Regions from separate parts of the Ruegeria sp. BHSB172 genome, predicted to be linked through region 1. Evidence: riboswitches for the same ligand, from Rfam matches in the RefSeq annotation. Region 1 holds a riboswitch; the other holds the start of a gene.

Region 1 (7,096 bases):
AAACTCCGAGATCGGTACCGCGCCGGCGCTGATCCTCTATGGTCCGCTGGCGGAGAGCGACGATGATTGATCTGGTCTTGATCGGGATCGGCACCGGCAACCCCGATCATGTGACGCTTCAGGGCGCGCAGGCGATCCGCGCGGCCGATCTGATCCTGATCCCGCGTAAGGGCGTCAACAAGGCCGATCTGGCGGGGGTGCGCGAGGAAATCATCCGCAAGGTCACCGACACACCGCCCCAAATTGCCTATTTCGACATCCCCGAGCGCCGGTCACAGGACGGCTACCTGCGCGGCGTGGATGAATGGCACGACGCAATCGCCCTGCGCTGGCAGGAGGCGATGGCTCGGCACCCCGAGGCACGCACCGTCGCCCTGCTGATCTGGGGCGACCCGTCGCTCTATGACAGTTCGCTGCGAATCGCGGCGCGGCTGGACCCGCAGCCAAACACCACCGTGATCCCAGGCATCACGGCGCTGCAGGCGCTGACGGCGGCCCATGCCATGCCCATCAACGAGATCGGCGCGCCTTATCTGGTCACCACCGGCCGGCGCATCCGCGACGAGGGCTGGCCCAGAGACGCGCATACGGTTGCGGTGATGCTGGATGGCGCGTGTTCGTTCCAGACGCTGAACATGGCCGATTTTGACATCTGGTGGGGGGCTTACGTGGGTATGCCCGAGCAGATCCTGATCAAGGGTCCACTGGCCGATGTGGCCGACGAGATTCTGCGCACGCGCACCGAAGCCCGCGCCCGGCACGGGTGGATCATGGATATCTATGTCCTCAAAAAGCGCGGGATTTGACGCGAAAGGTCGCAAATGGCGATTGCGCCATAGCGGCATTCACGTCTAAATGGACGGGTCTGGTCCTGCCGGAGACATCCGGATGCTAAGAGGGAATTTGGTGCGGCCTGCGCGCAGGTCAAATCCAAAGCCGCCCCCGCGACTGTAAGCGGTGAGCCCTGTTCAACCAGCCACTCCCGATCCGTTCGGGGGGAAGGCGAACAGAGGCGCTGACCCGCAAGCCAGGAGACCTGCCAGGCGAACAATGAAACACCGGCCGTCGGGTGCGGCGGCACAGGAGGACAGAAAATGACGACACAAACGCAAACCGCATCAACGGTACGCGCCGGCATGCTTTCGGCAGTGTTCGCGGCGGCCTTGGGCCTGGGGATCATCACCGTGGCCGGTCACGTTCAGGCATCGGCGCTGCATGACGCCGCCCATGACGTGCGCCACGCAACCGGCTTCCCCTGCCACTAAACCAATGTTCAGCCGCATTCTGACCAGCGCGTTGTTCGCTGGTGCCGCAGCCGGGTTGATCGTCGCCCTGCTGCAGTTGCTATTCGTGCAGCCCGTGTTGCTGCACGCTGAACTCTATGAATCCGGGGAGTTGGTGCATTTCGGGGCCGAGGCCGTGTCGGCCCATCCCGAGCTGCCGGGCATGTTCTCGGACCTGACCCGCGACGGGCTGAGCGTGGTGTTCACCATGCTGACCTATACCGGCTATGCGCTGGTTTTGGTCGCCCTGATGTCGCTGGCCGAGGCGCTGGGCCACCCGGTTGACGGGCGCACGGGCGTGTTGTGGGGCCTGGCCGGTTTCATCGCCTTTCATCTGGCGCCGGGTTTCACCCTGGCCCCTGAGGTTCCGGGCGTAGCCGCAGCCGATGTGTTCGCGCGGCAAATCTGGTGGTGGGCAACCGTCGCGGCTGCCGTGGTGGCGCTGTGGCTGATCGCCTTTGGTGGCAACATCGTCAGCTATCTGGTCGCGGCCGTGCTTCTGATGGCCCCGCACCTGATCGGCGCGCCGGAACCCGACGTGTTCACCGGGCCGGTTCCGACCGAGATCGGGGCCCTGTTCGCCGCGCGCGCCTTCGGCGTGGGTCTTGCGGCCTGGGTGCTGCTGGGTGCTTTTGCCGGGTATTTCTGGCAAAGCGAGGGCAAGCGCGTCGAAGCCGCGGCCTGATCCCCGAAATCCCACGATCCGCCGGCGACCAACTGGCGGATCATCTGCTTTTCAAGGAAACAAGATGACACGCTCGCTTGCACTATTTGCGATCGGTCTGGTCTTTGGCGGGGGCGCCGGGTTCGTGCTGGCCGCAGCCAACGGCGTCACCTTCGACGGTCACGACCATACCGACCCCGCTCAACACGGCGGCCATCACGTCGAGGCCACGGCCCATGATCACAGCACCGCCATCAACCTGCCCGCCGGACCGGATGCGCCGGGGCTGGAGATCGCCGTCACCCCTGACCCGATGGCGGGTTGGAACCTGCATGTGGTGCCAAAGAACTTCCACTTCTCTCCGGAGAACGCCTCATTGGCGGACAGGCCTGACGAAGGCCATGCGCATGTCTATGTGAACGGCGTCAAGCTAGCGCGGCTTTATGGCGACTGGATGCACCTTCCGGACCTGCCCAAGGGCGAAGCCACCATTGAGGTCTCGCTGAACGCCAACAGCCACAGCCCGCTCGCCGTGGATGGGGTGCCTGTCAGCGCCTCGGTCACGGTTCAGGTGGACTGAAGCGCAGGGATCCGCGCCCGCAGACACAAGCGAAGCCGCCCGCACGGCCGGGCGTCCTCGATCCAGCCATTCGGGCTGTTCAGAATGGTCCGGCAGGTCGCCGCAATATCATCGGCATCGGCAACCGGATCGATCCCCGAAAACACGTAAGACGCCAAGCTTTCCCCCTGAATCGCCACCACGGTCGGTTCATTGCAGCCACTGAAACAGGCGTGCTCGGCGATCGCGACCTGCCCGTCCAGTCCCGCAGCGCGCAGGGCTTCCAATACGGCCTGTCGCTCGGCCGGCTGGTCGCGCTCGCCCGCGCAGCTGCTGCAGATCAAAACACGCATGCCCCTCGCCTGCCTTTTCCGTTTCACACTGTCGCTTGTGCGGGTTTCGCAACCCCGGCGCAAGCCCGCCACCCACGATATTGTGACTGTACGCGCCCGTGATTTCGGCAAGACTCGAGCCAACCACGACTTGGAGAGCCCGCGATGAAACATCTTGTGTTTTTCCTCGGCCTGCTGGCGCTTCCCGCGCTGGCGGCCGATATCGAACCCCGGCCGGGTTGGGCCGTCCACCCGTCGGCCAAGGCCCATGACGCGCTGGTGGCCGACACGATCGCAGCGGTCAAGGCAAACGGGATGGCCGTGGTCACCCAGGCCGGGCCGACCAAGGCCGCCGCCGCGCGCGGCATCACCATTCCGGGCAACCGGGTCATCGGCGTCTTCAACAACGACTATGCGGTGCGGGTTCTGGAACAATCGGTGCCCGCGATGATCGAGGCGCCGATCCGCCTCTATGTCACGGAAAACGAGGACGGAACCGCTACGCTGTCCTACAAGACGCCCAGCCTGGTCTTTACCCCTTACACCGATGGCACCGGCGCCCTGACCGCGATCGCCGCAGAGTTGGACGCCAAGTTCGCCGCCATCGCCGAGATGGCTGTCAATTAGTCACACTGACGTGATGCGGCTTGCGCCGGCCCGGAACCTCCGCAATCTGCTGCGCAACGGAACTTACGGAGCTTGTTCGATGCAGGACCTGTCCCCCCGCGCTGCGGACCTTCTGGCGCAACGGCTGTACGAGGCCGGGTGCCGCCACGCCTTCGGCATGCCCGGAGGCGAGGTGTTGACACTGGTCGATGCACTGGAACAGGCCGGGATCACCTTTCACCTGACCAAGCACGAAAACTCCGCTGGTTTCATGGCCGAGGCGGTGCACCACCGCGACGGCGCGCCAGCGATTCTGGTGGCGACTCTGGGGCCGGGGGCAATGAACGGCATCAATGTCGTGGCCAACGCGCTGCAGGATCGGGTGCCGATGATCGTGCTGACCGGCTGCGTCGATGCCGACGAGGCGCTGACCTATACCCATCAGGTCATGGATCACGCGCAGGTCTATCGCTCGATCACCAAGGGCACGTTCACCCTGACGGCCATGGGCGCCGACATCATCGCCGACAAGGCCGTGTCGCTGGCCACGCAGCCTCGACCGGGACCGGTGCATATCGACGTGCCGATTTCCGTCGCCGATACCCGGGTGTCGGTCACCAAACGCCGACGGCTGACCCGGGCCGCCCGCGTCGCGCCCGAGGGGACATGCCTCGAGAAGGCCCGCCGCTGGGTGGCCGAGGCCGAGCGTCCGCTGGCGATCATCGGGCTGGACGTGCTGTATGACGACTCGCGCAGCGTTGTGCGGGCGTTTCTGGAACATTTCGGCATCCCGTTCGTCACGACCTACAAGGCCAAGGGCGTGGTGCCCGAGGATCACCCGCTGTGCCTGGGCGGTGCGGGCCTGTCGCCCCTGGCCGACACGCTCCTTGTGCCGCTGGTCGAACAGGCCGACCTGATCCTGTGTCTGGGCTACGACCCGATCGAAATGCGCCCAGGTTGGCGCGAGATCTGGGACCCGGACGAGAAACGCGTGATCGACATCTCGGCCGTGGCGAATGACCACTACATGCACCAGGCGGGGCTGAACCTGGTGGCCGATACCGGCGCCACGCTTGAGGCGATCGCCAAGGGCAACCCTGCACGACCGACTTGGCCCCAAGGCCAACCGGCGCAGGTCAAGGCCGCATTGGCTGCGGCCTTTCCGACCGATGACGACTGGGGCCCCGCCGCCGTGATCGCCGAGGCCCGCGACACCCTGCCCCCCGAAACACTGGCCACCGCCGACAGCGGCGCGCACCGCATCCTCCTTAGCCAGATGTGGCAATGCTCCGAAGCGCGCGGCCTGATCCAGTCGTCGGCGCTGTGCACGATGGGTTGCGCCGTTCCAATGGCGATCGGCTTGAAACTGGCCGAACCAAACCGACCGGTGATCAGTTTTTCCGGCGATGCCGGTTTCCTGATGGTGGCCGGTGAGTTGTCGACCGCCGCAGAAATGGGCGGAAACCCGATCTTTCTGGTCTTTGTCGATGCCAGCCTGGCACTGATCGAATTGAAACAACGCCAGCGCCAGATGGGCAACCGGGGCGTAGATTTCGACCGGCATGACTATGCCGCGATGGGCCGGGCGTTCGGCGGAAACGGCCACACCGTACGCAACCGCGCCGAACTGCGGGCGGCGCTGAAGGCCGCGATGGCCGCCGACACGTTCACCGTGATCGCCGCCGAGATCGACCGCGGAGGCTATGATGGCCGCATCTGACGGACCGCTGAAGGGCGTCAAGGTTCTGGATCTGTCGCGCATTCTGGCCGGCCCGACCTGTACGCAGCTGCTGGGCGATCTAGGCGCCAGCGTGATCAAGGTGGAAAATCCGGCCACCGGTGGCGACGACACCCGCCAGTGGGGGCCGCCTTATGTTACCGATGCGGATGGCAACCCGACCGATCTGAGCGCCTATTTCATGGCCGCGAACCGCAACAAGAAGTCCGTCGCCATCGATATCGCCACGCCAGAGGGGCAGGAACAGATCCGGCGGCTGGCTTCCCATGCCGACATCTTCATAGAAAACTTCAAACCCGGCGGGCTGGCCAAATACGGGCTGGACCATGAAACCCTCTCGCGCGACTTTCCGGGGCTGATCTACTGTTCGATCTCGGGCTACGGCCAGACCGGCCCGAACGCGGCCAAGCCTGGCTATGACCTGATGGCGCAGGGCTATGGCGGGATCATGTCGCTGACGGGCGAGCCGGACGGAGCCCCGATGAAAGTGGGCGTGGGCATCGCCGACGTAATGTGCGGCATGTACGCGACCGTCGGCATTCTGGCGGCGCTGCGCCACCGGGATCAAACCGGCGAAGGCCAGCAGATCGACATCGCACTGGTCGACAGCCAGATCGCATGGCTGATCAACGAGGGCGTGAATTATCTGACCTCGGGCCAGGTTCCACAGCGGCGCGGCAATGGGCACCCCAACATCGTGCCCTACGATGTTTATGAAACCGCCGACGGCCACGTCATTCTGGCCGTGGGAAATGACAGCCAGTTCCGGCGCTTCTGCGGCTTTCTGAACCTCGATCACCTGCCCGACGATGCGCGGTTCGCCACCAACCCGGCCCGGCTGGAACACCGCGATGCCCTGAACGCGGTACTGCGGCCCGCGCTGCAGCGGCTGGACACCAAGGCCGTCATCGATGGCCTCGAGGCGCTGAAAGTGCCGGTCGGCCCGGTTCAGACGCTGGATCAGGTCTTTGCCTCGGACCAGGTGGCCGCGCGGCAGATGCAGATCGACATGCAGGCCGGCCCCGCCCCCGTCAAACTGATCGGAAACCCGCTGAAGCTGTCCCGCACGCCCGTGACCTATCGAACGGCACCTCCGACCTTTGGGGCGGATACCCAAGCCGTCCTGGACGCGGACGACCCGTTCGAGGCATGACCAGGAACTGCCTTGATCGGGCGTATGTGGGGCCATCGCCCCGACGATCACACTGAACTGGGCGCAAATTTGGACAACGGAAGTTTGGCGCGGCTCTGTGCGGCCCTTCTTGGACCAGAGCTTGCCGGTTTCAGCCAAAGTCCGCCAACACGATTTCCACGTTTGCAGCGTCGAGCGCCGCGCGCAGCGGCCCCGTCGGCGCGGTATCGACCACGACGCTGTCCAGATCGGCCAGCGCGCCGGCGCGGACCAAACCCTTGCAGCCGAATTTCTGTGCATCGATCAGCAGGTGCCTGTTGGCCGCGCGCTGCAGCATCGTCCTCTTGATCGCCGCAAAGCCGCTGATCGCCTCTGACACCCCCTCGTCGGTCAGGCCCGTCGCGCCGATCAGGCAGCGATCGACATTGAACCGCGAGAGATACTCGAGCGTATCGGCGCCGATCACGGCCGATTCAGCCGGCAGGAATTCCCCCGGACAGAGGATCACGTCGGCCGCGCTGTCACCCAGCGCTGCGGCGACCGGAATCGAGTTCGTTATCACCGTACAAGACCGCCCCTGCAACGCCAGAGCGCGGGCCAGTTGAATCGTTGTTGACCCGGAGTCGATCATTACCGTGTCGCCCTCCTGCACCAGCGCAGCCGCCGTTTCCCCGATACGCGTACGCTCGGCGGCGCGGGCGGCCGTACGCTCGTCAAGGCTGGGGTAATGGCCTTGCGACGCGGTCGAGGCCCCGCCATGCGCGCGCGCCAGCAGGCCATCC
Region 2 (7,096 bases), on a different contig from region 1:
GCATCCAGCCCCAGCGATTTCGCCATCAAATCCATGGCGCTGTCGAAACAGGCGGCATAGCCAAGGGCAAAAAGCTGTTCGGGGTTGTGGCCGTCGGCCTGAGAACCCGGACGCACCATCGGAATCGACAACGAGCCGTCATCCAGCGCGGTCACCCCCGACCGGCCACCGGTGGCCGTTGCGGATGTTTTGTAGAGAATTTTCATGGGCAGGCTCCTGTTTTCGGCTTTCTAATAGACCGGTCGTCTAGTATATGGTCAAAATTTTTTACATGGGGCGTATCGCGGATGCGGTTGATTTCATGGCCGATTCCAGCGGCTCGACCGATCCGGAGAGGCCAGCGACCAGGCTGGCGCCGAGCCACTGGTGATAGATCGCGCGCGCAGTCAGTGCCGGGTCCTCGAGCCGGGCCACCGAACCTTCGGCGATGCCGTCGCGCAGGGTCTGGGTCAGGGCCTCGACGATGCCGTCCACGGCGTTTTGCAGAACACCGCTCATGCTGTCTGACAGGTCCGAAACCTCGGCCGCAAGCTTGACGACCAGGCAGCGCTCTTCGGGGTTTTGCCCGGTCTGTTTGCGGATCCAGCCCTGGAAATAGGCAAGGAATCGATCATGCGCGTTCAGCGAGGGGTTGTTCAGCGTGTCCGCCAGCCCTTGTCGGTAATCGTCGGCAAAACTTTCTAGAAGCGCGCAGCCATAATCCTCTTTCGAGGCGAAGTAATGGTAGAATGAGCCCTTGGGAACTCCGGCCTCTTTCAGCAGGTCGCTCAGGCCGACGCCGACAAACCCACGCTCGGCGGTCAGCCGGCGGCCCACGGCCAGAATCTGTTTCCGGGTATCCTTGCGTTGCGTGCTCATGGGTCACGAGATGGCAGTTAATAGACCGGTCGTCTAGTGGGTTGACGGATGAAAATCCAGATGACGTAACGTCGGGTCATCGCCCACGAAGAAAGTGCACGGATTTCGAAGCCTTACAGTTCCTTCCGCGCCCGCAGCGCTGCGGTGATCGTCCCGTCATCCAGATAATCCAACTCGCCCCCGATCGGCACGCCCTGCGCCAGCGAGGTCAGGCGGACCTGTCCTTCCAGCTGATCTGCGATGTAGTGGGCCGTGGTCTGCCCGTCGACGGTGGCGTTCAGGGCCAGGATCACTTCGGTGATGTTTTCGGCAGTCACTCGGTCAAGCAGGCGGGGGATGCGCAGGTCATCCGGGCCGACGCCGTCCAGTGCCGAGAGCGTTCCGCCCAGCACATGGTAGCGGCCTTTGAATACCCCTGCGCGTTCCATCGCCCACAGGTCGGCCACGTCTTCGACCACGCACAGCTCTCCGGTGGCGCGGTCTTCGGAATTGCAGATGTCGCAGATGTCGGTGGTGCCCACGTTGCCGCAGTTCAGGCATTCGCGCGCGGTGGCGGCGACCTGCTGCATGGCGTCCGACAACGGCGTCAGCAGCAGGGCGCGTTTGCGGATCAGGTGCAGCACCGCCCGCCGGGCCGAGCGCGGCCCCAGCCCCGGCAGCTTGGCCATCAGGTCGATCAGGGCGTCGATGTCACTGTTCGAACTCATGGCCTTTCCTGCGTGGCTTTGGCGGCGGGGGTTTGAGGGGCGAAGATTAGAACGGCAGCTTGATGTCCGCCGGCAGACCCATGCTTTCGGTCAGCTTGGTCATTTCTTCCTGCGACCGCTCGGCCGCCTTGGTCTGCGCATCCTTGATGGCGGCCAGGATCAGGTCCTCGACCACTTCTTTGTCGTCGCTGTTGAAGATCGACGGGTCGATGTCCAGACCTTTCAGCTCGCCCTTGGCCGAGGCCGTGGCCTTGACCAAGCCCGCGCCGGATTCGCCGACGACCATGATGGTGTTCAGATCTTCCTGCATCTGCGCCATCTTGGTCTGCAGTTCCTGCGCGGATTTCATCATCTTGGCCATGTCGCCCAGACCGCCGAGTCCTTTGAGCATCTGTATGTCTCCTGTCATTCGAATTGCGGCCTAAATACGGGCCGTCTGCGTCCTTCACAAGGGCAGCGCGCCTTCTGCGCGGGTGATTAGTCTTCCTCGAATGGATCCCATTCGTCCTCGACCTCGGGCAGGGCTTCGGTTTCGACCTTGGCCGCGCGGTCCTGAGGGGTTTCGATCCGGGTGATGCGGGCCTTGGGGAACTGTGTCAGAACCGCCTGAACCAAAGGGTGTTCTTCGGCCTTGGCCTTCAGCGCCAGCTCGGCCGCGTCGCGCAGTTCGGCGATTGTGGGGGCGTCCCCGTCCGAGACGATCGAGACCGCCCAGCGATTGCCGGTCCAGCGCTGCAGCGCGGACCCGAGCCGCGCGGCCAGGTCGGTGGGGGCCTTTTCGGTGGGCGTGAATTCGATCCGTCCCGGCTGGTACGAGACGAGGCGGACGCCGTTTTCGACCTCGACCAGCAGTTTTACGTCGCGGTTGGCGCGGATCAGTTCGACCACATGCTCGAAAGTTGGATAACGCGCCAGCGCGGTCTGCACATCCTGGGCCAACGCCGCCGTCGGCGCGCCGCCCACGCCACGCGGGGCTGGCGCATGGGCCGAGGCCGTCGCGGTCACGGGCGGGACGCTGTTTCCGGCGACCGGAACGCCGCCCCCCGGCCCGCCGACGGGCGGCGGAGGGCTGTCCTGAAGGCGCTTGATCAACTCTTCCGGGCTGGGCAGATCGGCCACATGGGTCAGACGGATCACCGCCATTTCCGCGGCCATCATGGCGTTGGGGGCGGCCGAGACTTCCTCGAGCGCCTTCAGCAGCATCTGCCACATCCGGGTCAGCACCCGCATCGGCAACGCCTCGGCCATCTGCTGTCCGCGGGTGCGCTCATCGGGTGAGACGGTCGGATCTTCTGCCGCGTCAGGGGTGATCTTCACCACCGAGACCCAATGGGTGATTTCGGCCAGATCGCGCAGCACTGCCAGCGGGTCGGCGCCCTCGGCATATTGCGCACCCAGTTCGGTCAGGGCCCCGGCCGCATCGCCACGCAGGATCATGTCCATCAGGTCAAGAACGCGGCCCCGGTCGGCCAGCCCCAGCATCGCGCGCACCTGGTCGGCGGTGGTTTCGCCGGCGCCATGGCTGATCGCCTGATCCAGCAGCGAGGTCGCATCCCGGGCCGAGCCTTCGGCGGCGCGGGTGATCAAGGCCAGCGCGTCATCCGAGATTTCCGCGCCCTCGGCGGTGGCGATCTTGCGCAGCAGGCCGATCATCACCTCGGGCTCGATCCGACGCAGGTCGAACCGTTGGCAGCGCGACAGCACGGTGACCGGAACCTTGCGGATCTCGGTCGTGGCAAAGATGAACTTCACATGCTCGGGTGGCTCTTCCAGCGTTTTCAGCAGCGCGTTGAAGGCGCTGGTCGACAGCATGTGGACTTCGTCGATGATATAGATCTTGTACCGCGCGCTGGCGGCGCGATAGCGCACGCTGTCGATGATCTCGCGGATGTCGTTCACGCCGGTGCGGCTGGCGGCGTCCATTTCCAGCACGTCCACATGGCGACCTTCCATGATGGCCACGCAATGCTCGCACTGGCCGCAGGGTTCGGTCGTTGGTCCGCCATTGCCGTCGGGGCCGATACAGTTCATGCCCTTGGCGATGATCCGGGCCGTGGTTGTCTTGCCGGTGCCACGGATGCCGGTCATGATGAAGGCCTGCGCGATCCGGTCCGCCTCGAACGCGTTTTTCAGCGTGCGCACCATGGCATCCTGACCGACCAGGTCGGCAAAGGTTTCCGGGCGGTATTTTCGGGCGAGAACCTGATAGGCGGGGCTGGACTGTGTGGTCATGTCTGCTCTGACGGATTCGTACTGACGATGCAGGGTAGAGTTCCCGGTGCCCCGCGTCCACAGCGCCGGTGCAGGTTTTTCGCTTTGGCGGTGGCGCTGGTTGGGCCATACTGGACCAATAGTTTTCAGTGATGCGTTTCCCGAGGGGTGGTTTCGATGTCCAATCTGGTTGTTCATGCCCTGCAGGTCGGGGGCGGTTCGCTTGCCCTGACCTCGATACCCGGCGGAGGCGGCGACTACCGCGGCGACCTGGACCTGATCGGGGGCTGGGCGCCGGGTCTTGTGATCTCGATGACGACCCTGGCCGAGATGGTCGCCGTGGGGGCGGGAGATTTCGGATCGGACATCCAAGGGCGTGCTAGCCGCTGGGCGCATATGCCGGTCGCCGATTTTTCGGCGCCGGGGGATGAATTTGACGGCCAGTGGCCGCCAGTCAGCGCCGCCGCCCGCCATGCGCTGAGCGGCGGCGGGCGAGTTCTGGTGCATTGCCGGGGGGGCTGTGGACGATCCGGCATGGCCGTTCTGCGCCTGATGATCGAATGTGGCGAAGCCCCGGAACCGGCGCTCAAACGCCTGCGGGCCGTTCGCCCCTGCGCCGTGGAAACCGAGGCGCAGTTGCTTTGGGCCGTGGCGCCGGCTCGGGTTGCTACCCCGGACTGACCGTCAGATGACTGCCGGCAAGGCGTGTTCCGCCGGGGTGGTGGGATCCAGCGCGACCGCCTGCAGCATCGCGCAGGGTGACGTGTCCAGCCCCTGCGCGGGGCAGGCATCGGCCTGATCATTGAACATCAGGTCGGCATAGGCGTCCAGGCTTTGCGTATCTGCCCCTGCGCGTGCGCCGCAATACACCCGGATCAGGTCGGCGCGAGCGTCAAAGCGGGCCATGCAGCCCGGCGTGCAATGGGTCAGTTCGCTGCTGCCTTCCACCCGGAAATCGGGCGAGGTTGCCGCGTCGGCCGCCGCGACCGCCTGCGCGACCGACCGGGCCAGATGCGCCAGCGCTGGGCAGGTCCTGCCCGTGCGTTGGCAGACGGTTGCGGAAAATTCGTGCGTGTTGGTCTTCCAGATCATGATGCGCCCTCCGCGCGCTGGGCGGGGCGGACCGGGGCGGACAGCCGATTTCACGGCCAGACCCTGCCCGGACACCCCGTCCGAGTTTCGGTTTCACGTTTGATGGCAGGTCTCCTGACTTGCGGGTCGTTGCTTTGCCGACCTTCCCAACCTTGCGGTCAGTGGTATCTCGGCATCGCTCTCCGCCTACAGTTGCGGGGGCAGTCCCGGCATTGGCCCGTTCCGATTGTCCCGGGGGGCCGCACCGTGTTCCCTTTTCATCCCGGCTGAAGGCGCGGGAACCATCACCCAATCGCTAGCGGTCAGGGTCGGGCCGAGTCAAGCCGCATTCATTCGCGCGGCTGGAACCGGTCCCACGGGACATGCTCGGGCAACCGGCGCAGCACATTCGAATCCCGACGCGCGCGCGCCAGTTGCCAACCGCCCTGCATCATGATGAACAGGGTGTCGGCCGCCATGTCAGGATGCGCGACGCCGAACCGTTCCGCGTGGCCGCGCACCTCGTCGATCCAGCTTTCGTAAAGCCGGTCGGCATGGTCGCGGAAGGCCCGGTTGTCGGGGCTTTCGAACAGGGTGGCGGCGATCGGGCAGGTCTCCCATTGCGGCGAGGTGTCGAACATTTTCGCGATCTTGTGGCAAAGGGTGGTGACTCCTGCGCGGAAATCCTGCGCGTCGTTGAACGCCGCCGCGATCATGTCGCGCATCCCGTCCGAAGCCCAGCTGGCCGCAGCGAGGGCAAGATCCTGCTTTCCCTTTGGAAAATGGTGGTACAGCGAGCCTTTGGGCGCCCGGGCCTCGGTCAGGATCTCGGTCAGGCCGACACCGTTGTAGCCCGAGCGCTGGAACAGCCGGGCGGCGGTCTGGGTCAGGCGATCGCGGGTGTTTTGCGGACGTCGGGTCATCTTGCACGCATCTTGACAGGGCTGGACCGATCGGTCCAGATGAAATTATTAGACCAATCGGTCCAGAGCGCTTGGAGGCATGGATGTTGGATTCGCAGCAGACCGTGAAAGTCGAGGATTTCGAGTTTTCAACGAGCGAGGTAAACCTTTCGGCGCGGCTCTATGCACCGATGGCCATGCCGGAAATCGCGGTCGTACTGAACGGGGCAACCGGCGTGCCGCGGGACTACTACCAGCATTTCGCGCGGTGGCTGGCCGCTGAACGGGGCATGGCCTGCCTGACCTATGACTATCGCGATTTCGGGACATCTCTGAAACGGCGCCTGAAAGACTCGGATGCCACGATGGCCGATTGGGCGCTGAAGGACATGCCGGCGGCGCAGGCCGAGATGCGGCGGCGCTATCCCGATGCCAAGCTTTGGGTCATCGGTCATTCGGTTGGCGGGATGCTGGGGCCGCTTCAGCCCGGGATCGACCGGATCGAGCGGATGATCTGCGTGTGTTCGGGGCTGGTGACCCTGGCCGATCATCCCTGGCCCTACAAAGGGTTGGCGAGCCTGTTCTGGTATGGTCATGTGCCGCCTCTGGTGCGTCTGCTGGGCTATCTGCCGGGGCGGATGCTTGGGTTCGGGTCCGACCTGCCATCCGGGGTCTATTGGCAGTGGCGGAAGTGGTGTACGTCACCCGACAGCTATCTGCCGGAACTGGGCGACACGCTTCCGCCGGCCGATTGGGGCCGAATGACGACCCCGGTGGACGTCATCGCCCTGGAGGATGATCAGACGGTTCCGCCGCCGGCGGTCTGGCGGCTGGCCGAGCTGTACGGGCCTGCGGCGCGGCGCCATCTATTGGCCCCGGCCGCCTTCGGCCTGCGCGAGGTCGGCCATATCGGCGCCTTCGCTCGGCGCAGCCGCGCAATCTGGCCGCGGCTGGTTGCCTGACGACCAGTCCGGCGGTCCTGCATCAGGGAATGATCGGAAAACAGTGTGCCGTGACGGCATCAAGTGAGAGGTTGGACAGCGACCCAAGCGGGGCTCGTTGTGGCTGCTTCCTTCCGGACCTGACCAGGTTGGCGAGGCGCTTGCCCGCGCCAACCTCTCGACCGCCGATATAGGCATCACGCAGGCGCTTGGCAACCCGTCACGGCCACAGCCGAATCCGGAGAAAGCCCTGGTCGTCCAACCCAAGCGGCTCGGGGCTGAAAGCGGCCAGTTCATCCAGGTATTTCTCGGCGCCCGGTCCGGTGCGCAGCACGGCCGCACGCCCGTGGAAACCGGTCAGGGAAAAGCTGGCCGGAGCATCTTCGAGCGGATCGCGTTCCAGCGC

What was found. A riboswitch is a leader RNA that binds a small molecule or an ion and turns the genes downstream of it on or off. The one in region 1 is predicted to bind cobalamin.
Region 2: another riboswitch for cobalamin. It lies ahead of AC2FM3_RS07890 (hypothetical protein); the one in region 1 lies ahead of AC2FM3_RS06930 (CbtB domain-containing protein).

The regions. Positions count from the first base shown of each region.
Region 1 covers NZ_JBXWRZ010000009.1:19,034-26,129, reverse strand. Annotated here, with positions in the region: gene cobA (uroporphyrinogen-III C-methyltransferase) at 1-70, shown strand, start outside; gene cobF (precorrin-6A synthase (deacetylating)) at 63-806, shown strand; cobalamin riboswitch at 850-1,058, shown strand; gene AC2FM3_RS06930 (CbtB domain-containing protein) at 1,095-1,265, shown strand; gene AC2FM3_RS06925 (CbtA family protein) at 1,270-1,968, shown strand; gene AC2FM3_RS06920 (hypothetical protein) at 2,033-2,527, shown strand; gene AC2FM3_RS06915 (DUF1636 family protein) at 2,515-2,859, opposite strand; gene AC2FM3_RS06910 (DUF302 domain-containing protein) at 3,004-3,465, shown strand; gene AC2FM3_RS06905 (thiamine pyrophosphate-binding protein) at 3,545-5,164, shown strand; gene AC2FM3_RS06900 (CaiB/BaiF CoA transferase family protein) at 5,151-6,335, shown strand; gene AC2FM3_RS06895 (DeoR/GlpR family DNA-binding transcription regulator) at 6,466-7,096, opposite strand, start outside.
Region 2 covers NZ_JBXWRZ010000010.1:82,339-89,434, forward strand. Annotated here, with positions in the region: gene AC2FM3_RS07860 (organic hydroperoxide resistance protein) at 1-206, opposite strand, end outside; gene AC2FM3_RS07865 (TetR/AcrR family transcriptional regulator) at 268-858, opposite strand; gene recR (recombination mediator RecR) at 972-1,565, opposite strand; gene AC2FM3_RS07875 (YbaB/EbfC family nucleoid-associated protein) at 1,612-1,956, opposite strand; gene AC2FM3_RS07880 (DNA polymerase III subunit gamma/tau) at 2,043-3,797, opposite strand; gene AC2FM3_RS07885 (protein-tyrosine phosphatase family protein) at 3,954-4,457, shown strand; gene AC2FM3_RS07890 (hypothetical protein) at 4,461-4,868, opposite strand; cobalamin riboswitch at 4,956-5,169, opposite strand; gene AC2FM3_RS07895 (TetR/AcrR family transcriptional regulator) at 5,198-5,770, opposite strand; gene AC2FM3_RS07900 (alpha/beta hydrolase family protein) at 5,854-6,711, shown strand; RNA gene ffs (signal recognition particle sRNA small type) at 6,774-6,870, opposite strand; gene AC2FM3_RS07910 (bifunctional 2',3'-cyclic-nucleotide 2'-phosphodiesterase/3'-nucleotidase) at 6,911-7,096, opposite strand, start outside.